DNA from 4 places in the Paenibacillus agaridevorans genome. Region 1 is predicted to be linked to each of the others. Evidence: predicted binding sites of a transcription regulator. Region 1 holds the regulator's gene; each other region holds the start of a gene.

Region 1 (5,292 bases):
TTAATTCTTTTTGTCCAATCTCAGGCTTTGATGCTTCCGCTACTCCGTTCATCTCTTCCAGTTTATCGGCAAGAGGCGCGGCGACGACCATCTGCTTGTACAAGGCGAAACCTCCGAACAACAGTACGGCAGTGACAACAACGGTAATCGCTAGCGGCAATACGCGCGGTTTTCTCATCTCCTAACCCCTCCAATGTATAGTATTTATATATAATATTTATCTATCAACTCGTCTATACGATAGTATATCACATTTTGCAGCTAATTTCGGGGTGTAAAAACAGGAAACGGGACCATGGAAGGTCCCGCCTAATTTTATGATATGGTTTTATGAAGAAGGCAGCCGATAGGAATCGATTAGCTTACCATCTTTGTCGAAGGTATAAAAATCATAGAAGTATTGAACGCCTCCATCGGAAGCTGCAGAATAATAAATCTCCCATGCCGGAGCTCCCCGGAATAATCCGGCTTGTACCCGAACGATATTCGACCCAGGTTTGCTTGAACGGAACTGAGCTTTGAGCTCATCCTCGCCGAGCACGTCGGAAGCGTCGACGGTAAGCGTCGTTTCGTCGCTGCGCAGGAATACGTAATGATAATCATCCTGTTCCCCTGCGCCGAAGCCTACCCATACGGTCTCGTCCCAGATATGTTTGTTCAGCCGTTCTACATTCGATATTTCCCCCGTTGCGACGATTCGCTGCTTCGCTTCGGCTTCTGCCGACCAGTGCGGCAGCTGTATATCGCGGTAATAAAGCCCTAACCAGATCAAGAAAGTCAACAGGGCGGCGCTAACCAGCCAGATCCACTTGGCCGGTGTCATAAACGGACGTCGTTTTCTTTCCGTGGCGCGCATTAGCCGTTAAGCAGCCGCTCGAATGCGGCTTGCGCTTCCTTGCGAATTTTTTCTTCGTCCAGCAAAGTGCATTGTCCATCCTTCACGACTTGTTTGCCCCCGACCCACACATGGCGAACATCCTTGCCCGATCCCGCATAGACAAGATGCGAGACGATGTCAGTGAGCGGGAAGTACTGAGGCTGGTCGATGTTGACGGCAGCCATATCAGCTTTCATCCCCGCCTTGAGCATGCCGATCTCCTTCTCCTTCCAGATGGAAGCCGCTCCGAGCGATGTCCCAAGCTTAAGCGCCTCCGTAGCCGGTATGGCAGTGGGATCTCCGGATACGCCTTTGTGCAGCAAGGCTGCCATTGTAATTTCCTGGAACAGGTCCAGATTATTGTTGCTGGCCGCGCTATCCGTTCCGAGACCGACCTTGACGCCGGCACGAAGCAATTCCGGAAGCCTGGCAATGCCGCTGGCCAGCTTCAGATTACTCACTGGATTATGCGCTACGGAGACGCCGTTCTCTGCTAGCATTGCAATCTCCTCGACGTTCAGATGAACGGCGTGGGCGACCAACGCAGGGCGCGAAAAGAAACCCAGCCGATGAAGATGCTCAACAGGCCGAACGCCGTAATCCCTAACGTTCTGCTCCACTTCTGCACGAGACTCGGACATATGCGTATGAAGCGCCAAAGAATGATCATGGGCTGCTTGTACAAATTTTTCGATATATGCGGGAGGGCAAGTATATGGCGCATGCGGCGACAGCATGGTTGTAATTCGGCCGTCTGCCCTGCCGTTCCACTCCAAAGCGAATGCAATCGCTTCCTCAAGCTTCGCTTTCTGCTCCTCTTCCGAGCATAGGCCGATAACGCCGCGCATCAAAACGCCGCGGATGCCGGATTGCTCCGTCACCTTCGCGACTTCATCCATTCGATCATACATATCGAGGAAGGTCGTTGTTCCCGTACGAAGCATCTCGACGATGGCCAGGGCTGTGCCGGCTCTCGTATCCGCCGCAACATAACGGCCCTCCATCGGCCACATTTTCTGCTCCAGCCATACCTGCAGATTTTGATCGTCCGAATATCCGCGAAGGAGCGACATCGCCGCATGACCATGCGTATTAATAAGTCCGGGCAGGAAGGCCAGTCCTTTGCCATCCAGCTTTTCTACGCTTTCAGACAAGCTTTGCGGCTCAGGTTCCTGCTCGCCGATATATGTAATGGCATCGTTCGAGATGACCATATGACCTTTAATGACCGGGGTCGAGTCGTCCATCGTCACGAACAAGCCATTTCTAATCCATAGCTGTTTCATCCGAATCTTCTCCTTCATGGTTCAAATAATACGCGAGGCTAAGCAGTTCCCTTGTGAAATCGGCATTGTGAATGCGCACTTCATCCGGTACGCGCAAAATCGCTGGGGCGAAGTTCAAAATGCCTTCTATCCCCGCCGAGACGAATTGATTTACGACGTTTTGAGCTTCGAACGCTGGGACAGTGATGATGCCGATCCGAATTTTTTGCTCCGCAATCGTTGCGACCAGCTCGCTCATGGGTTGAACGACCAAATTGTTGATATTCGTTCCGATCTTGGCAGGATGGTCGTCGAACACAGCCGTTATTTTCATATTGTCCTTGGAATATTTGTTGTAATTGCATAAGGCATGACCCAGATTGCCGGCTCCAACCAGCGCGACCTTGATCGTCTGGTTCACCTTGAGTATTTGACGAATGATTTCGATCAAATAGACAACGTCATAACCAATGCCTTTGCGTCCGAATTCGCCGAAATACGCGAGATCCTTACGAATCTGAGCCGGGTTAAGATCAAGCTTAACCCCAAGCTCCTGCGAGGATACCGTCTGGATCTCGCGGCTGTCCAGCTCGTTAAGCACCTGCAAATAGATAGGGAGTCGGCGCACGACCGCTTCGGATATTTTGGTCTGCTTCAAGTTGTTGCCTCCTTCGTAGCTTCTGGTTCGCTCGCCGCAGCGCTGTCTTTTCCCAGCCATTCTCTAATTCTAGGCACCATCTGATCCGTAAACATCGTTTCGATCTTGGGACCTGGCAGCGAATAGAGAAAATGTTTGCCGTAATAAGCATCGATAACGCGCGTATCGTAGATGATGACAATGCCTTTGTCCTGCGAGGTGCGGACAAGTCGGCCGAATCCTTGCTTGAACCGGATGACGGCCTGCGGGATGGACAGCTTCATAAACGGATTCTGCTTTTGTCGCTGCAGTTGCTCCGCCTTTGCTTCTTGGAGCGGATGATTAGGAGGCTGGAACGGAAGTCTCACGATGGCAAGACAGGTAAGCGCTTCGCCTGGAATATCGACGCCTTCCCAGAAGCTGCTCGTTCCCAAAAGCACGGATTCCGGCTGTTGAAGGAAACGTCTCGTCAGCTTGGTTCGATTGCTGCTGTCGATCCCTTGTCCCAGCAAGCCGATGCCTGCCGCGGCCAGACCTATTTTCATAAGCTCGTGAACTTGCTTCAGCATCTTATAAGAAGTAAAGAGCACCAGCATTCGCCCTTTTGTCTCTAGAGCGGCATCGACCAGCGAAGCCGCCAGCTTATCCAGATACGCGTCGTTTACATATGCGCCTTTAACCACCGGGAAGTCGCGAGGGACCATCACCAGCGCCTGTTCCCTGTAACGGAAAGGAGACGGCAACTGCACGGTTTTGAGCTTGCCTTGCGTCTCATAGCCGTGGAGGCCTAGCTGTTCCTCTGCGTACTGGAAGGATTTCTGCACCGTTAATGTCGCGGAGGTCATAATGATGCTGTCTTTGGCGTCAAAAAAGTACTTTTGAAGCTGTTCGCTAACATCGACGGGTGCCGCGTACATATGCAGCGATCGGTAGCGGTATACCGCGCTGGCTTCCATCCAGAAAACAAAACCGGACTGCTCCAGTTTCATAAAGATACGAAGCTCGTCTTTTAAACGCGTCAAATCCCGGATGGAACCGTTAAGATCGGTAATCGTTCCCTGAACGGAGAGATCATCGACCCGCTCCTTGATGTCGTTGATCATTTTTTCCATCGTCTTGATAACACGCGCTAACTCGACATAAATATTATTCTCGACGCCGCTCGCATCATCCCAGCTTGCAGGAAGCTCGGAATGATGGAGTCTAAGGACCGATGATGAAACCGCGCCATTATCAGTGGCGCCTTCAGCTCCTTCGCCCATCATTGCGTACAGCATCTCGAATAATTTGTCCCAATGCTCCCTGATCTCCTGAAAGATCGGGATGATTTCATCAATCGTCTCCGTCCATGCTTGTACATGGTCATCGCCTTCATTCTGCAGCTTGGAACGCAGTAAAGGCAATAACCCTGTTCGATTGTCCTTAAACAACCGGGTCGCAATATGTACGAGTGAGAAATAATTCACGTTCATCCCCAGATGTTTGCCCGCCACTTCCTCTACGTGATGAGCCTCGTCAATAATAAGATGAGAATACGCGGGCAGCAGGCGATGATCGGCCTGCACATCGGTAAATAACAAGGAATGATTCGTAATACAGACGTCGGCAACGTTCGCTTCATGTTTGGCACGATGGTAATAACAGCGCTTAAACCATGGACAAGCACGATTAAGACAGGAGTCCGCATCGCTGGATACCGTAGACCAAAAGTCAGAGCCTCGGCTGCCGAGGTTCAACTCCTCCTGATCCCCTGTCTCCGTTTCTCCTAACCAGACGACCATCTGGGATGCCGTAATCGCATCTTCTACAGGAGAAACCAAATCCCGGGCGTTGACCTTGCCCTCGAATTTGCGCAAACATAAGTAGTTCCCTCTCCCCTTAAAAATGGAGGCTTTTACGGGAAACGGAAGCACGTCGGACAGCAGCGGCAAATCCCTGCTTCTCAGTTGCTCCTGAAGATTGATCGTATGCGTGCTGACGACGATCTTGCTGTCGCTCTGCACGCCGTAATACAGGGCCGGGATCAAATACCCCAGCGACTTGCCCGTGCCCGTTCCTGCCTCAATCAAGAGGTGCTGATCGGCTGCGAGCGCTTCGTATACGTGATGAAACATCAGCTTTTGCGGCTCGCGCTCTTCGTAATCCGGAAAACGTTCTTGAAACTTGGCACGAACGGCATCGAGATAAGCCTCGAAGTTCATGTCCTTCGGTATTGCCGAGCCCGCTCCATTAGTCCTGGCAGGCTGTTCTTCATTCCATTCTCGCGCCTTAAGAGCAAATTGCCGGTAATAATCCACTTCATTGGACTCGAACACGACGGTTCGCTCCATGAGATTAAGATTGACGTTAAGGAACCAATGCAGGTCCCTGGATTCGTCGATCAACGCAACGAGCCGCTGCAAAGTAAGCAGCGGCAAGGTGCAAAGCTTGCCCACAGCCTCGATAAAAATATGGGCAGTCGCAAACGCGTCGCTATCCGCGCGATGATGATGATCATGCGTAATGCCGAACGC
Region 2 (5,292 bases), 4.3 Mb from region 1:
ATGTCTTCGGCCAGCCAGCTTCTAATCTGGGTCCGCAGCGCTTCGTCGTACCCGCCCGTCGTCCATTCAAACATGTTCTATTCGCTCCTCGGTTATGCCTTGAGTATGATGCAGGATCGTATGCTTGCGCCATACAAGATCGTCCTTCGCCGGGAAGTCCTCCCTGTAGTGCGCGCCGCGGCTCTCCTCGCGCTGCAGCGCCGCTTCCGTCGTGAGAAGCGCGCAGGTCAGCAAGTTGGCGAACTCGTATTGCTCGCGTTCCGTCAACGTAGCCTGGAAGATCGGCAATTGCCGCTTCAGCTCCTCCAGACCTTTGCGCAGACCGTTTTCATTGCGCCGCAAACCCGCATACCGGACCATGACCTTCTGCAGCTTCAGTCGGCGCTCCACCACGGCTTGCATGGAGACGGAGCTGCGGACAACCTTATTGACGACCTTTGGCTGGACCTCGTTCGGTCCCAGCTCCTCGATACGTTTAATGATGCGGCGTCCGTAGACGATCGCCTCGGAGAGCGAGTTGCTCGCCAGCCGGTTCGCGCCGTGCACGCCCGTCGACGACACTTCGCCGCAGGCGAAGAGCCGCTTGATATTCGTCTCGCCGTTCAGATCCGTCTTTACCCCGCCCATCATATAGTGCATCGCGGGAGCGACGGGAATCCAGTCGGACGTCAGATCGAGACCGTATGTCAGACATGTCTGGTAAATCGTAGGGAAGCGATGTTTGACCATCTCCGCCGATTCATGCGTTATATCGATATAGACGAAGGTGGAACGCGTCTCCTCCATCTCGCTGACGATCGCCCGGGCGACGACGTCGCGCGGCGCAAGCTCCAGCTGCTCGTGATATTTGTGCATAAAACGCTCGCCTCTGATATTCCGCAGGACGGCTCCCTCGCCGCGCACGGCTTCCGAGATCAGAAACCTTGGCGCACCGGGATAGCAGAGCGATGTGGGATGGAACTGGATAAATTCGGGGTCTCGTATGTAAGCGCCTGCGCGGTAAGCCATGGCTACGCCATCGCCGGTCGCGACTTCGGGATTCGTCGTGTAGCGGTAGAGCTGACCCGCGCCGCCGGAGCATAGAATAGTCGCCTTGCCGCGCACGAACAGCCGCTCTCCGCTCGGCTTTTGCACGATTGCGCCGCAGCAAACGCCGTCCTCCGTCACGAGGTCGATAACGAAATGATCGTCCCATACCTCGATGCCCGGCGTCGACATGGCCGTCTCCGAGAGCGCGCGAACAATCTCATAGCCGGTCGCGTCGCCGTTGGCATGGAGGATGCGGCGCTGGCTGTGAGCGCCTTCCTTCGTCAGGGCGAACTCGCCGTTTTCGAGGTCGAACTGGGTGCCCATTTTGATGAGGCTTCGTACGCCCTTAGGCCCTTCGTGCACCAGCACGTCGACGGCTTCGTCGTCGCATAGGCCGGCTCCGGCGATCAGCGTGTCCTGCCGATGGTAGGCCGGCGAATCGTCCTCGGATATAACGGCCGCGATGCCGCCTTGCGCGTAGCGCGTATTGCTGTCAAGCAATGATTTCTTCGTGATCATCAGCACCGAATGCTGTTCGCTCGAGCGTATAGCGGTAAAAAGACCGGCAATGCCGGCCCCGATGACAATGACATCTTTCTCTACGACCGGCAGCGTGTCCAGCTCCACGTCGATGAGGTATCTAGGAATCATGTGTGCTCCTCCTGATTTGGCGTGCATCTAAGCTTCAGGCTTGCTATGTTGCTCTTACGGAGTGCTGCTGCCTAACCTGACCGGACTATCGCGACTGCCCCAATAAGGGAGCAGCGCATGCTACTTCACCAACAGCATGCGCTCGAGCGACAGACGGGCTTGTTCCGCTACATGAGGGGGCACGTAGATTTGAGGCTGCATCGTCTCCAGACACTTCACGAGCTTCTTCAAATTGTTAACCTTCATGTTCGGGCAGACCAAATATTTGGATGCAAAATGGAATGTCTTGTTGGGGCTGTCCAGACGCAGCTGGTAGCCGGTGCCGTCTTCCGTGCCGACGATGAACTCCTGGCAATCGGACTCGCGGCAATACTTGATGATCGCCGTCGTGCTGCCGACGAAGTCGCCCAGCTCGACAACCTCTGGACGGCACTCCGGATGCACGACGAATTGCGCGTTCGGATACTTCGCCTTCATCTCTTCGACATCCTTGACGGTGAGCATATCGTGCGTGTTGCAATAGCCTTCCCAGATGATCATCTTTTTGTCGGTGTTTTGCTGCACGTAGTGGCCGAGGTTCTTGTCCGGTACCCAGATCACCTCGTCGCCTTCCACCGAATTGACGACCTTGACGGCATTAGCCGACGTACAGCAAATATCCGTCTCCGCCTTGATCTCGGCCGACGAGTTGATGTACGTGACGACCTTCGCATTGGGATGCTGAGCCTTTAGCTTGCGCAGTCCGTCGACGTTAACCATATCCGCCATAGGGCAGCCCGCACGTTCGTCGGGAATGATGACCGTCTTGTTCGGCGCCAAAATCTTTGCGCTTTCGCCCATAAAGTGCACGCCGCAGAATACAATAACGTCCGCGTCCGTCTGGGCAGCTTTCTGCGCCAGCAGGAACGAGTCGCCGCGGAAGTCAGCCACCTCCTGAATTTCGTCGCGTTGATAATAATGAGCAAGAATGATAGCGTTGCGTTCCTTCTTCAATTGCATCAGCTTCTCGCGCAGCTCGCGGTTTTGTTCCGCCTTGCGTTCCAGTGCCAGTGCTTCCACGTTAGATCCTCTCCTCTTATGAGGGATATGGGTTCAACAGCGTTCTTGCATCCGCCCTGCCGCCAAGCTCTCGGCATCTGCAGCGAAATTCCTCGTCGCTCGTCCCATTCCGTCCAGTTATATCTTGATGCGGCTGTCGCCAACTTTGTGAATTGATGCACAAACTATGGGATTCCATTACCTTTAGTGTGACCCAAAAAGCGGTTTATCATTGTAGCCCATGCTTGCTCCCCATTCCCGACCCATTGTTTCTCTGTATCCAAATGCATCGGGATTCCGCGCCGACCCCCATCGTTCCAGACAGTAGCAGTTACGGTTGTGTAATTAAGATTTAATTTACACTTGACAGAGGGGTATGTCAATGGAGGAATACGCGTTCTGAGCCGCTTGGGAGCCCAATTATCGCCTTCGCGCAGTATTTAATGGATATTAAGCTTTGATTGCTTCCGATTACTGGCCTTCAGGTTGCATTGCTCCTTATGCAAGTCCAAATCAAGCTCCTGCAAATGATCATACGGAAAAAAGCAAAAAGAAGCCAGCCAGCGAGGCGAGCTTCATTTGCGAGCTAGGTGTTTGCTTCATCCGGTTATTCAAACGACATTAAGCCAGATTCAACTGCCAAGTCACGCCAAATCGATCGGCAACCCATGCAAACTTTTTGCTGAAGCCATAGTCGCCCAGCGGCATGAGCGGACCTCCGCCATCGGAAAGCTTGCCGTAAAGCGTATCGATCTCCTCTTCCGATTCGCAATGGACATAAAGCGAGATGGCGGGCGTAAACGTGAAGTCGTGCTTAACATGGCTGTCGATGCACATATAGGTTTGACCCTTCAGCGCAAACGAAGCATGTATGATCGATCCTTCGCGGCCCGGGCCTTCCGGACCGTACTTGGTCATGCTCAGCACCTCGGAATCCTCGAACAAAGATATGTAGAAGTTCATCGCTTCCTCTGCTTGTCCCTCGAACATCAAGAACGTATTAATTTTCTGCATGTTGCACCTCTCCTCTTTATGATTTAGTACTTGTATGCGTTTTTCCAGCTCGAAGACTAATCTTCGTTCTCCTGAGCCTTAAGAAGCTGCTGCAATCCTACGAACATCAGGTTCCAGCCATGCTGCGAACCATCGTGGTATTCCTGCATCGCTCTTGCAATCTCGGCCTCTCTCCAGCCTTCCTCATGCGGAACGCGGATGACTTGGGTAAATACCATCTCGCAGCCTTTGCCGAGCGGCTTGATCTCCACCGTCAATGTGTCCACCGAATCATTGAACTGCGGCATGCGGAACGTAAGAACCAGCTTGTGCGGAGGATCTATCTCCAAGTACTCGCCAATCGCCCTGTATTCAACGCCATCCCGGACATCGACGATTTCCCACTTGCCTCCCACGCGAGGGTCGCATGTCGCCACCTTATTTGTCGCTTCCATAGTCATCAGCCACTTGCGCATCATCTGCGGGTTGATCCAGGCATCGAATAGCCGCTCCGGCTTGACGTCAAACTGGCGAACCATCGTCAACGTTGTATAAGATGCGTGATCCTCCTTTGTTTCGTGCATGATCCCAATTCCCTCCCTTCTATTTGTAGGTCGACTTAATGTTCCTCGTTTTTCGCCTTGTTGAGCTCCATCTCCAGTGTGTCGAACTGCGCACTCCAGAACCTCTCGTAAAACTGCAAATACCTCGTCGCCCGCGCCAGCACACTGGAATCCAGCTTGCAGGTATGCGTGCGCCCATGCACAGTCCGCTGCAGCAGCCCTGCTTGCTCCAAAACCTTGATATGCTTGGACGCCGCGGCAAGCGACATGTCGAACGGAGCAGCAAGCTCCGTCACCGTGCGCTCCTCTTGCGCCAGCATACGAATCATTCCTCTGCGTGTCGGGTCGGACAGCGCATGAAACACTTGATCCAGCTGTTCATCGTTCAATGAATATTCAACCATGTAGTTAACTATACTTTCTTCGCCTATCTTAGTCAACCATTTGGTTGAATAAAAAACCAGACCAAAGGTTAGCTCAGGTCCGGCATGTTTCAAGAAGTCATCGCCTCGCGGGATCATAAGGCTGTCCAAGCGCCGACGGGGCGCTGGAGCGGCCGACCGCGGCAGCGAGCACGATCAAGGTGAGGACATAAGGCAGCATGTAGAACACTTCCGTAGGGATGTTCTTCGACCAATCGAACAGCTGGGCGAAGTTGCGGATCGCTTGCGCGAAGCCGAAGAAGACGGCCGCTCCGGCGAGTCCGAGCGGATTCCACTTGCCGAAGATGAGCGCCGCCAGCGCAATGAAGCCCTGGCCGGAGATCGTGTTGTACGCGAAGCTGCTCGTCGTCGTCAGCGTAATCGTTGCGCCGCCGAGGCCGGCCAGCGCGCCGCTCAGCATAACGCCAATATAGCGATACCTGGATACGTTGATGCCGACCGTGTCAGCCGAGCTGGGATGCTCCCCTACAGCGCGCAGGCGCAGTCCGAACGGCGTCTTAAAGAGCAAGAAATAGCTGACGGCGACCAGTACGGCCACGATATAGGTCGTCGGGTACGCATGGAAAAACCCTTCC
Region 3 (5,292 bases), 2.9 Mb from region 1:
GGCATGCCGATCTTCGGCAAGTTATCCGATATGTATGGACGGAAGCGGTTTTTCGTCTTCGGCATTATCGTCTTCATGATCGGCTCCGCTTTATGCGGCACGGCTTCTTCGATTGAGGAGCTGGCATTGTTCCGCGCCGTGCAAGGCATCGGGGCAGGCGCAATGGTGCCGACTTCGTTCACGATTATGTTCGATGCGGTGCCGCTTGAATCCCGCGGCAAGCTGGGAGGCCTGTTCGGAGCCGTGTTCGGCATGTCGAGCATTTTCGGGCCGCTCTTGGGCGCCTATATTACGGATCATATCGCGTGGGAGTGGGTGTTCTACATCAACCTGCCGCTTGGACTTCTGTCCCTCTGCATGATCGCGTTTTTCTACAAGGAATCGCTGGAGCATTCCAAACAACCGATCGACTGGACGGGTGCCGTTACCCTGATCGGTTCCGTCGTGGCTCTTATGTTCGCGCTGGAGCTGGGCGGCAAAACCTTTGCATGGGACTCGTGGCAAATTATCGGCATGTTTGCGGCATGCGTGCTGTTGCTGATCGTGTTCCTGTATGTGGAGACGAAGGCCAAGGAGCCTATCATCTCGTATTCGCTGTTCCGGAATCGTCTGTATTCGACAAGCATTATCGTCGCGTTTTTCAGCGGGGCGGCCTTCATCGTGGCATCGGTCTATATCCCGATCTTCATACAGGGCGTGCTCGGCGGAACGGCGACGAACTCAGGGCTCGTGCTGCTGCCTATGATGCTCGGCTCCGTCGTGACGGCTACGCTCGGAGGCGTGCTCATGACGAAAATACCGTATCGAAACGTCATGGTCTCTACGCTGATCCTGCTTGTCACAGGCACGGTGCTCGTCACGACGCTGTCTCCGGAGTCAGGCAAGCTGCAGGTGACGCTGTACATGATTCTGCTCGGTCTGGGCATTGGCGCTTCGTTCTCGGTGCTCAGCAATGCGGCCATTCATGGCGTCTCCATTCGTCAGCGCGGCACGGCGAGCTCTACCCTCAACTTCATCCGTTCGCTGGGGATGACCGTAGGCATTACCGTATTCGGTATTCTTCAGAGCAACTACTTCTCCAGCCGATTGAATGAAGCATTTGGCGGCGCCACGGGCGGTCCTGCCGTCGGCGGCGATCCCAGGGAACTGCTGGCCCCGGAGAAACGAGCCGAGATGCCGACCGAGGTGCTGGATACGATTGTGTCCGCTCTCTCCTCGTCGATTACGTTAACGTTCGCCATCGCGATTGTTCCGGCTGCTCTGGCGCTGCTTGGGTCGTTCTTTATGGGCAGAAGCAAGCTAGATCCTTCGGCGGTAGCGGAGGGCGATCGCGCCCATTCCGGAGGCCACTAACGCATCGGGGAATACATGCTGCAACCAGTCCGCCATTGGCGGCGTGCGGGCCTTCGGGGCTTGCTCGTCGTCAAGGGCGGACTTTTACGTTGTATTAGGAATGGATGCGACTCTAATACTTGCGGGCATATAATAAGGGAGCTTCACAATACAAGCTAATGGTGACTTAACGCTTTTGGGGTCTTCGCATTACCTTCAGATGATTTAATCTGCATGTCTGTGACAAAAATCTCACTTCCCGCCATTAAATTTGCGGTATAATAAAAGAAATCAAATAAAAACAAAAACAAACGGAAATGTGAGGCGATTGCAATGAAACAGGAATACATGCATCCGGGAGACCAACTCCTTCTGTTTATGGAGCGTATTTACAAATACGGAATGACGACTACGTCGGGCGGCAACCTGTCTATCAAGGACGATAAAGGGGATATCTGGATCACCCCCGCCGGTATAGATAAAGGCTCGCTTACCGCCAGGGATATGGTATGCGTCAAAGCGGACGGCACGATAGAGGGCGTGCACAGACCGTCCAGCGAGTTTCCGTTTCACAATCTGATCTACAAGTCGCGGCCGGATCTGAAAGCCATCATTCATGCCCATCCCCCGGCGCTCGTATCCTTTAGCATCGTTCGCCGAATTCCCGACACGCGCCTGCTTCCGAACGAACGTCGAATATGCGGTCCGATCGGCATGGCCGAATACGCCCTTCCCGGCAGCGAAGAGCTGGGGCGAAAAATCGCGGACGTATTCGTCAAGGGATACGATACCGTTATGTTGGAAAATCATGGCGTCGTCATAGGAGCGGACAATCAGTTTAAGGCGTTTCAAATGTTCGAGACTTTGGATTTTTGCGCACGGCTTGAAATCGAAGCCCGGCGGATCGGGGAACCGAAGCTGCTCACGGACGAAAATTACGAGATGGTGCGGAGCAAAGGCGATGTCGCATACGAAAGTTATAAGCCTCAGGGCAGAACAACGCTGGAAAACGGAGCCCGGAAAGAAATGAGCGATTTCATTCGACGTTCTTATGATCAACGGCTGTTTACCAGCACGCAGGGCACGTTCTCCCGTAGAACGGAGGGCAACGATTTTGTCATTACGCCTTATGGGCTGGATCGCAACTATATGGAGCCTTCCGATTTGATTACGATCAAGGATGGCAAAACGGAAGAAGGAAAGGTGCCCAGCAAATCCGTTCTGTTGCATAAGGCGATCTACGAAAGCCAGCCCCACGTCAACGCCGTATTGATCGCGCACCCGCCTCATATCATGGCGTTTGCCGTAACGGAGCTTGCTTTCGATTCCCGAACGATTCCGGAAAGCTATATTTTGTTGCGAGGCACGCCGAAGCTGCCGTTCGACGCCGTCTATCGCGATCCGGAGCAAACCGCCCGATTGTTAAATGTCAGTACGCCGCTGGCCATCGTCGAGAATAACTGCGTGATCGTAACGGGTAAAAGTCTGCTTGAGGCATTCGACCGGCTGGAGGTTGCCGAATACAGCGCGAAATCCGTGCTTGCGGCCCGCGCGTTAGGCGACATTGTTCACATCGACGATTCTTGTATCCGCGATCTGGAGGTCGCGTTCAACTTGCAGTAGCTCCTGCTAAAGGCCAAGCCTGTCGATAAGGTAGCATTTATCAACGGAAAGGGGAAAGAAATGATTAAAGCGATTATTTTTGACTTTGACGGAACGATCATCGATACGGAGACGGCATGGTATTATGCCTTTCGGGATGCTTACAAAGAACATGGCGTCGACCTTGACGTCGAGCAGTATTCGCAATGTCTCGGCACGAGCTTGCATCTGTTCAACCCGTACGAATACCTTGCGACAGAGCTGGGGCTGGCCATCGATGTAGCGGAGTTTCGGAATCGAATCCGTGCAGACCATACGGCCAGAATGAATATGGAGGAAGTGCGGGCGGGCATCCGGGAATATTTGAAGATGGCCAAGGAAGCGGGGCTGCGCATCGGTCTCGCATCCAGTTCCGATCGTGCCTGGATCGATAAATATTTGGCCAAGTTGGACATCCGCGAATATTTCGAGGTTATCCGGTCGGCAGATGACGTGAGTCGGGTGAAACCCGATCCGGAGCTGTATCTTAGCGCGATTGAAGCGCTTGGCGTACGGGCGGACGAAGCAGTCGCAATCGAGGATTCGCCTAACGGAGCGCGGGCGGCGGTCGCGGCGGGGATGCACTGCGTGATCGTGCCGAATACGCTGACCAAGCTGTTGTCTTTCGACCCGTCGGATCGCTGCTACCGGGCGGAGTCGCTGTCGGACTTCGACTTCAAGCGGCTTACGGAAGGCGTGTTCTCGAAAGAATGAATGGCAATAAGGCCAACGCTTATCGGGTGATGAAACATGTTATGCCCCAATAGTTGTGTAATGAATAATTACACAACTATTGTCATTTCCCCTTCCATCCTTTAAAGTTAAAATATATATGTCACGTAATATGACATTATAGATGGGGTAGTGTGATATCGGGATATATATAACACGGGTTGTTACTATATCTACGATGTGGGGAGTGTTCATCCATGAAGAGCCGACTCGTTCTGATTGGAAACGGCATGGCGGGCGTCCGATGCGTCGAAGAGATACTGGCTCTGGAGCCGGATCGGTTCGACATTACGATTATTGGCAGCGAGCCGCATACCAACTATAATCGAATCTTATTATCCAAGGTGCTCCAAGGAAACACCTCGATCGAAGACATTACGATGAATACCCAATCCTGGTACGAGGAGCGCGGCATCGTGCTGCATAAGGGAGAAGAAGCTGTCGCCATCGATACGGGCCGCCGGAGAGTGAGGACCTCCGCGGGCCGCGAAGTGGACTACGACAAGCTGATTCTCGCGACGGGGTCGGATCCGTTTATGCTGCCGCTGCCGGGCGCGGACAAACCGGGCGTGCTGGCTTTTCGGAATATTAAGGATTGCAATGCATTAATGGAAGCATCCCGCACGTTCAAGCGGGCTGTCGTCATCGGAGGCGGCCTGCTCGGTCTGGAGGCGGCGCGCGGCTTGCTGAATCTGGGCATGGATGTGTCGGTCGTCCATATTCACGGCTATATTATGGAGAGACAGCTCGACCGCACCGCGTCGGAGATGCTGCGCAAGGAGCTCGAAGGGCAAGGAATGCGCTTCCTGCTGGAGAAACAATCGGAGCGTATTTTGGGAAGGAAACGGGTAGAAGGTCTTCAATTCAGGGACGGCTCGCGGATCGAGACGGATCTTGTTGTCTTCGCCGTTGGCATTCGTCCCAACGTGAAGCTGGCGGCGGCGAGCGGCATCGAGACGAATCGGGCCGTCGTCGTCGACGACTACATGGAGACGAACGTTCCCGGCATCTATGCGGTCGGAGAATGCGCGGAGCATCGGGGTATCGCGTACGGACTTGTCGCTCCGCTGTACGAGCAAGGCAAGGTGCTCGCCAAGGCGATCTGCGGCAGGGAGACGGAGGGGTATGCGGGCTCTACGCTATATTCGCAGCTGAAGGTATCCGGAGTCGACGTATTTTCGGCGGGAGAGATCAGGGAATCGGCCGATACGGTATCGATCATGAAGTATGACGGACTTCGGCGCACCTATAGCAAAATAACGCTGGAAGGCAACCGCATTGCCGGAGCGGTTCTGTTCGGCGATACTTCGCAGGGCAACGGGCTGCTCCGTTACATTCAGCGCGGCGCGGATGTGTCCGTGCTGAATGTAACGGAGTCCGGCGGGGTCGCCTTCGGCGTTGAATACGCGGCGACGATGCCGGACGCCGAGACGGTCTGTTCCTGCAACGGCGTGACGAAAGGCGCGTTGATGTCCGCCGTCTGCGAGCAAGGGCTAAGGACGCTGCCGGAAGTGCGCGACTGCACGCGAGCGTCGAGCTCTTGCGGCGGGTGCAAACCTGTGGTGGAAGCCATTATCGCCTACGCGC
Region 4 (5,292 bases), 3.8 Mb from region 1:
ATCTGGCCGTACTTCTACGAGGAGCCGCTAGCGGAGATGGATCGGCCGGACTGGAATATGGCCGATTTTCACGGCAAACGGCTGATCGTCACGCTGATCAGACATGAGGAGAAGCTGACTCCGGAGCTGGCGGCGACCGTACGAAATGCGATCGGGCATGCGTGCAGAGCGATTATCAAGCGCAATGTCGGGCCGCATTACACGAATATTGCGATTATGGGAGCATTCGTTACGCTGGTCGGCGGCGAACTGCTCGAGAACGCCGAGTTCCGCGACTATGGCCTTTCCCGCATCAAGAGGTTCTATGATTTCACGTTCGGCATCGGCACCTTCTCGGAATACAACAGCCCTTGTTATACGCCGATTGCGATCAAGGAATTGCACAGCATAACCGCCTATTCCGCGAACGCTGAAGCCGTTGGGTATGCCGACGAGCTGATAAATCTGGCGTGGAGGATGGCCGGAGAACATTATCATGCGGGCACCGGGGAGTGGAGCGGACCGCACAGCCGTACTTACAGCACGTGGCTACGCCCGGATGAGCGGGCTTTCCTGAAGGAAGCGCTGCTGGACGAGACGTTTGAATTCGGCGAAAACATACGCTGTCCCAAGGAACATCGGCCGCTGTTCCAGTCTCTTGCGACGCGCAGTCTGACCGAGCCGACGCTGTCGGAGGAGCAAGCGGGATATCAGGTGTACGCGACGTTGTACCGCAATGACAAGCTGTCGCTTGGCACCTTCAGCAAGGGCGTCATGTGGAACCAGCGGCGCAATCTGGTTGCCTACTTGCTTGAAGGCGAGCGCACGTCCTACGTGCAGCTGCAGTTCCTGAAGGACGGGGCGGACTTCTGCTCGGCGATGTTCGCGGGAGCGCAGACGGGACCGCATGCGTTGTTCGGCTTTAATTTGCTGACCGACAACGGCGCGTGGCACTCCGATCTGGACATCATTAACGGCTGGTTCCGGAGCAGCGATCTGCGCATTCGCTTTAAAGTCGGCGGAGCGCGGGAGGGGCTCGAGCCGCTGGTCGACGAAGATGGCCGCCGGGTACAGCTCCGTTTCGGCGAGTATACGCTAGCCGTCCGGCTTCTGCAGGAACGTTGCGATTATGGCGGACTTCAGTTGTCGCTGGGGACAGGAGCGGACTCCGCTCATCCGGAAGCCGACGGTGTGCCGGAAGCGGATAATAGGGCGTTGTATCTGGATTACGTTCTGTATGCCGGAGAAGAGCGGGATTTTGATTTTCATGAGGTTAAGGAAGCGGCGTGGATGTTCCAGCTTAGTTTGCTCGGAGAGGGCGAAGAACTGCCGAGAGCTTCCGCCGACCGAATAGCCGATTCCGTAGGAGCATCGTTGGAAGCGGGCGGCGAAACCATCTCCGTCGCGCTGCCGGTTGCGCCGGGCGGGACGAAGGAGCGGTATTTGAGCAATCGGGTAGTATTGCCGCAACAGAGAATAAAGATGCAGTAGTGACCGAATATAAGGGGAGACGGCTATGCGCGAGTCGATGCGCTTGGCCGTCTCCTTTTGTTTTCTCGACGAGACAGGCGATGTGTACAACGGCGCCGGGCTCAGAAGTTGGTTAACTTGCCCTTTCAACATCCCACACGAGAGGGCTTATTACTCGCTTGAGTGATGCCGTTTCGCTTGCTCCCGTACGAACGCGACGATCGGCGCCGGATCCTCCAGGCTGTGCGGATGATGGCCGACGCCTTCCTTTACGATATCGACGATGGTTCCGCCCAGACCGCGGTATCGCGGAACGAGCAAGGCGCCATTCTCGGCGTAAGGCACAAGCTCGTCGGCATCGCCGGCCACGAGCAGGATGGGAATGCCTGCCGCCGCAACCGCATCGATCTTGTTCAGCGGAGAGACCTCGGCATAGACGCTTTCTTCCTCCGAAAGCCCATATGCGGCCAGACATTCTCGCCACTCGCGCTCTGAGCCCGGCCCGACGCCTTTGCCGCCAGGCCAGCTTCGAATGTCGAGCACGGGAGCGTCCAGATACAGCAGCTCGACCTGATCCGGGTAAGTCGCCGCGTAGTTAAAGGCATACAACCCGCCGCGACTGAAGCCGAACAGAATCGTTTTCTCCGACAAGCCGAACACACGAGTAACGAAGGTCTGGAACCTGCGCATCCCCTCCACGGCGTCCGGGCAACCGTACATATCGTTCTGTCTGTAGTAAGCTCGGGCATATCCTTGTTCCAGCAAAGCCATGTCCGCATAGTCGAAATCGCCGAAAAACTCGGCCCGCCACACCCAAGGCCTGCCTTGCGCAAACGTATGAGGCAACACGACAAGACCTTCCTTGCCATCCAATTCAAATTCGATCCTGTCGTAGCCGTTCCATTCGGTTATTCGCATGTTAGAATCCCCTTTTCAATTGTAGGATAATGCTTTCAAGATCAAGACGCATACCTCGGCTCGGGTTGCGTTGTCCAGCGGCGCGAAACGATTGCCTCCTTTGCTACGGACGATGCCGGCTCCGGCCAAGGCGTTAGCCGACTGGCTGGCCCATGCCGGAATTTCTTCGGCATCCGTAAACCCGGTCCGAGCCGTCGCTCCGTCCAAGGGCAGAACAAGCGCGCGTGCAAACACGATAGACGCTCCATTGCAGCCAGTAATGCGGTTGCGGCGGAGCCATACGAAAACATGTGCCGAAGCCAAGTATCGTAACGAACGTCAATCATTTCTTATTCATCCTAAACAGCCCCTTTTCCTGCCTATTTAATGGGATCAATTACGGAATGAAACGCGCTTCGCCTCCAAGCTGCTGCACGGCCGCGAATCATTCTGGAGCCAATATGCGCGATGATGGTGCAAATAAGGTCGCGTGTGTCTGTTAGATTTTTGAAAACCTAAAATATCGAAGAATAACGTCGCATATGTCCGTTAAGCGGCAGCCTCGCAATTTGCGACGCGTACTTGAGACTTTGCGCCGGAGACGCATGCCGGGTTATGTGATTTACCTAACAGTCTAACGCAAGCTTAAAGAATATAATGAGGCTAATTTCTCGATATTTATATACGTGAAAATAATCACAAAGCTAGTGGAGGAGAATGCACATGCTTTCCATTTCTTTAATCGGCATTTTGCTGAGGTTTATTCTTGGCGGCACCGCCGTTGCAGTAGCCTCGTTGATCGCCAAGCGGGTCGGGGGCGTATTCGGAGGGATTTTTGCAGCATTTCCGGTCGTTTTTTTGGCGGCGCTGCTGACAATTCGATGGGATCATTCCGGCTACGATCTGATTCGGCAATCGATTGTTTTGTCGCAAGGAGCACTGATTGGAATGGCGATCAATATCGTCTGCGCGCTTGCAGCAGGTTTTTTAGTCGCAAGGAAAGGATGGAAGAGGGGACTGACGCTGTCCGTGCTGGGTTGGTTCCTTGTGTCGTTTTCGATTTCATATATGCTATTTATTGTATAAGAGGGGGATTCGAGATGAGCATAAAGGATTTTTTGCTCCGATTTCTGATCGGAGGAATTGCCGTAGCGCTTAGTTATGTCGCGTCAATTCTGTTGCCGTGGGAAACGCTCGGAGGAATATTCGCCGCGTTTCCCGCCGTTATGGTCGTTGCGGTACTTATGGTCGGAATTAGCCAGGGTTCCGGGAAGGCATCGGAAATTGCAAAAGGCTCTGTATTCGGCATGACGGGTTGTGCCATATGCGTGGTCACCGTGCTGTATGCCTTGCGGCTTACGGGCTCATGGTGGTTAAGCCTGCTATTGGGTCTGGTTAGCTGGTTTATTGGCGCGCTCACGATTTTTGAACTTCGCAAACGGGTGCAAATCAAATTCGGCAAAAGAAGTAAAGGATAATTTGACCTATGGCGCCTGCATAATCCGAAAGTCATTCGACCAGCCGGTAATCCTTGTTTGTTAATTTGAACCGCCCTGCGAGCCCGGAGGTTACGATGATATCCTTGTTCTCCGTAATAAAGATGGCTTCGGCATCTTCGAGAGATTCGATAAATGTTTTGCCCTCCTCGGCCCCCATCGCGAAGGCCGTCGTGGACAGGGCATCCGCATCGATGGACAAATTCGTCACAAGCGTTACGCTGAGCAGGCCATTTTGAACGGGAAAGCCGGTGCTTGTATCCAGAATATGATGATAAAGCCGGCCGTCTTTTTTGAAAAATCGTTCATAGACGCCGGAAGTTACAACGGTCTGGTTGCTGACTTTGATCGAGCCTACCTGTTGACCGCGCTGCTCGTCAGGCTCTTGTATGCCGATATTCCACTGGCTCCCGTTCGGTTTGTTGCCCAAGGCCATAATATTGCCGCCGAGATCAATAATCGCGCTGTTAAAGCCCTCGCTCTTTAAATAATCGGCAATCGCATCAGCGGCGTATCCCTTTGCGATGCCGCCCAAATCCAATGCCATTCCGGCTCTGTTCAAGCGAACAGTCCGATTGGCTTCATCTATAACGACATCTTTATAATCTATAAGCGCAAGCTTCTCGTTAAGCAACTTCTGCTCGGGGACAGAGGCCCCTTCGTTGCCGATCCCCCATAAATCGACAATCGGGCCGATTGCCGGATTAAATTTGCCCTCTGACAAATGCGCATATACCATTGCCGCTTGAATGACCTTCATCGTTTCTTCCGAGACCGTTACAGCCGATTTTCCCGCTGCTGCATTCACTTCCGCAAGCTCGCTGTCTTCTCGTTGACGATTCATCTCCCGATCAATACGTTCTAATATTTCGTTGACTTCCTCAAAGTGTTGCTTTGTCATCCGATCATCATACACGCGCAGAGTAACGACCGTGTCAAAAATATAATAAGTATGAGATTGCGGTTCCGCACTCTTTGCATTCGGTTTGTCGCCCGAGTCGCTGCCGCAGCCCGTTGCGAACAGCAGCATAATAAGAGCGGGCAGAACGGCTATCGAAACTTTTCGTTGTATAGATTTCATATGCGGCCTCTTCTCATTCGTTATTTGTTCTAACCGTACCAGATCGTCCGTGACGAGAAAGTGAGAAATATCATAGTTCCCGTATAAGGAAAAAATCATAATGAAAGTATGAACAAAGGAACGGAGCGACGGATGATGAAAAAAGGAGATATTTGGATTGGAGTGGTGCTGCTCGGCGTATTGGCATGGTTCATCGTACCGTTCCTTGCGAACGAAGAAACTTCCGGCGCGTCGGCTTCGGCTGTTATTACGGTAAATGGCGAGCATTACCGCACGGTAGAATTAACGGAGTCTGCCCATGAGATTGAAATCGAAACAAACCGCGGCTACAACCTGCTTCGGATATCCGATTACGGAATTGAAATGATC

The links. Region 1 encodes Rex, which represses fermentation and respiration genes when NADH is low (regulators of the CRP and FNR family bind a similar motif). Its sites were predicted from a motif close to TTGTGAAATATTTCACAA; they were not measured.
Region 2: nadA (quinolinate synthase NadA) is a predicted target of Rex. The motif match lies at 2,885-2,902, and genes of this name have one in related genera.
Region 3: nirB (nitrite reductase large subunit NirB) is a predicted target of Rex. The motif match lies at 3,746-3,763, and genes of this name have one in related genera.
Region 4: KJW29_RS31650 (DUF3147 family protein) is a predicted target of Rex. The motif match lies at 3,031-3,048, and genes of this name have one in related genera.

The regions. Positions count from the first base shown of each region.
Region 1 is NZ_CP075889.1:2,691,892-2,697,183, forward strand. Features, by position in the region: gene KJW29_RS11170 (hypothetical protein) at 1-178, opposite strand, end outside; gene KJW29_RS11175 (hypothetical protein) at 329-823, opposite strand; gene KJW29_RS11180 (amidohydrolase) at 856-2,169, opposite strand; gene KJW29_RS11185 (redox-sensing transcriptional repressor Rex) at 2,144-2,800, opposite strand; gene dinG (ATP-dependent DNA helicase DinG) at 2,797-5,292, opposite strand, start outside.
Region 2 is NZ_CP075889.1:7,036,744-7,042,035, reverse strand. Features, by position in the region: gene nadC (carboxylating nicotinate-nucleotide diphosphorylase) at 1-74, opposite strand, end outside; gene nadB (L-aspartate oxidase) at 67-1,680, opposite strand; gene nadA (quinolinate synthase NadA) at 1,801-2,739, opposite strand; gene KJW29_RS28280 (VOC family protein) at 3,340-3,732, opposite strand; gene KJW29_RS28275 (SRPBCC family protein) at 3,789-4,295, opposite strand; gene KJW29_RS28270 (ArsR/SmtB family transcription factor) at 4,331-4,663, opposite strand; gene KJW29_RS28265 (ABC transporter permease) at 4,776-5,292, opposite strand, start outside.
Region 3 is NZ_CP075889.1:5,566,056-5,571,347, reverse strand. Features, by position in the region: gene KJW29_RS22460 (MFS transporter) at 1-1,353, shown strand, start outside; gene KJW29_RS22455 (class II aldolase/adducin family protein) at 1,666-2,955, shown strand; gene KJW29_RS22450 (HAD family hydrolase) at 3,016-3,687, shown strand; gene nirB (nitrite reductase large subunit NirB) at 3,903-5,292, shown strand, end outside.
Region 4 is NZ_CP075889.1:7,893,138-7,898,429, forward strand. Features, by position in the region: gene KJW29_RS31635 (DUF8769 domain-containing protein) at 1-1,470, shown strand, start outside; gene KJW29_RS31640 (alpha/beta hydrolase family protein) at 1,621-2,367, opposite strand; gene KJW29_RS31645 (S-layer homology domain-containing protein) at 2,383-2,601, opposite strand; gene KJW29_RS31650 (DUF3147 family protein) at 3,070-3,432, shown strand; gene KJW29_RS31655 (DUF3147 family protein) at 3,447-3,824, shown strand; gene KJW29_RS31660 (FAD:protein FMN transferase) at 3,856-4,923, opposite strand; gene KJW29_RS31665 (NusG domain II-containing protein) at 5,056-5,292, shown strand, end outside.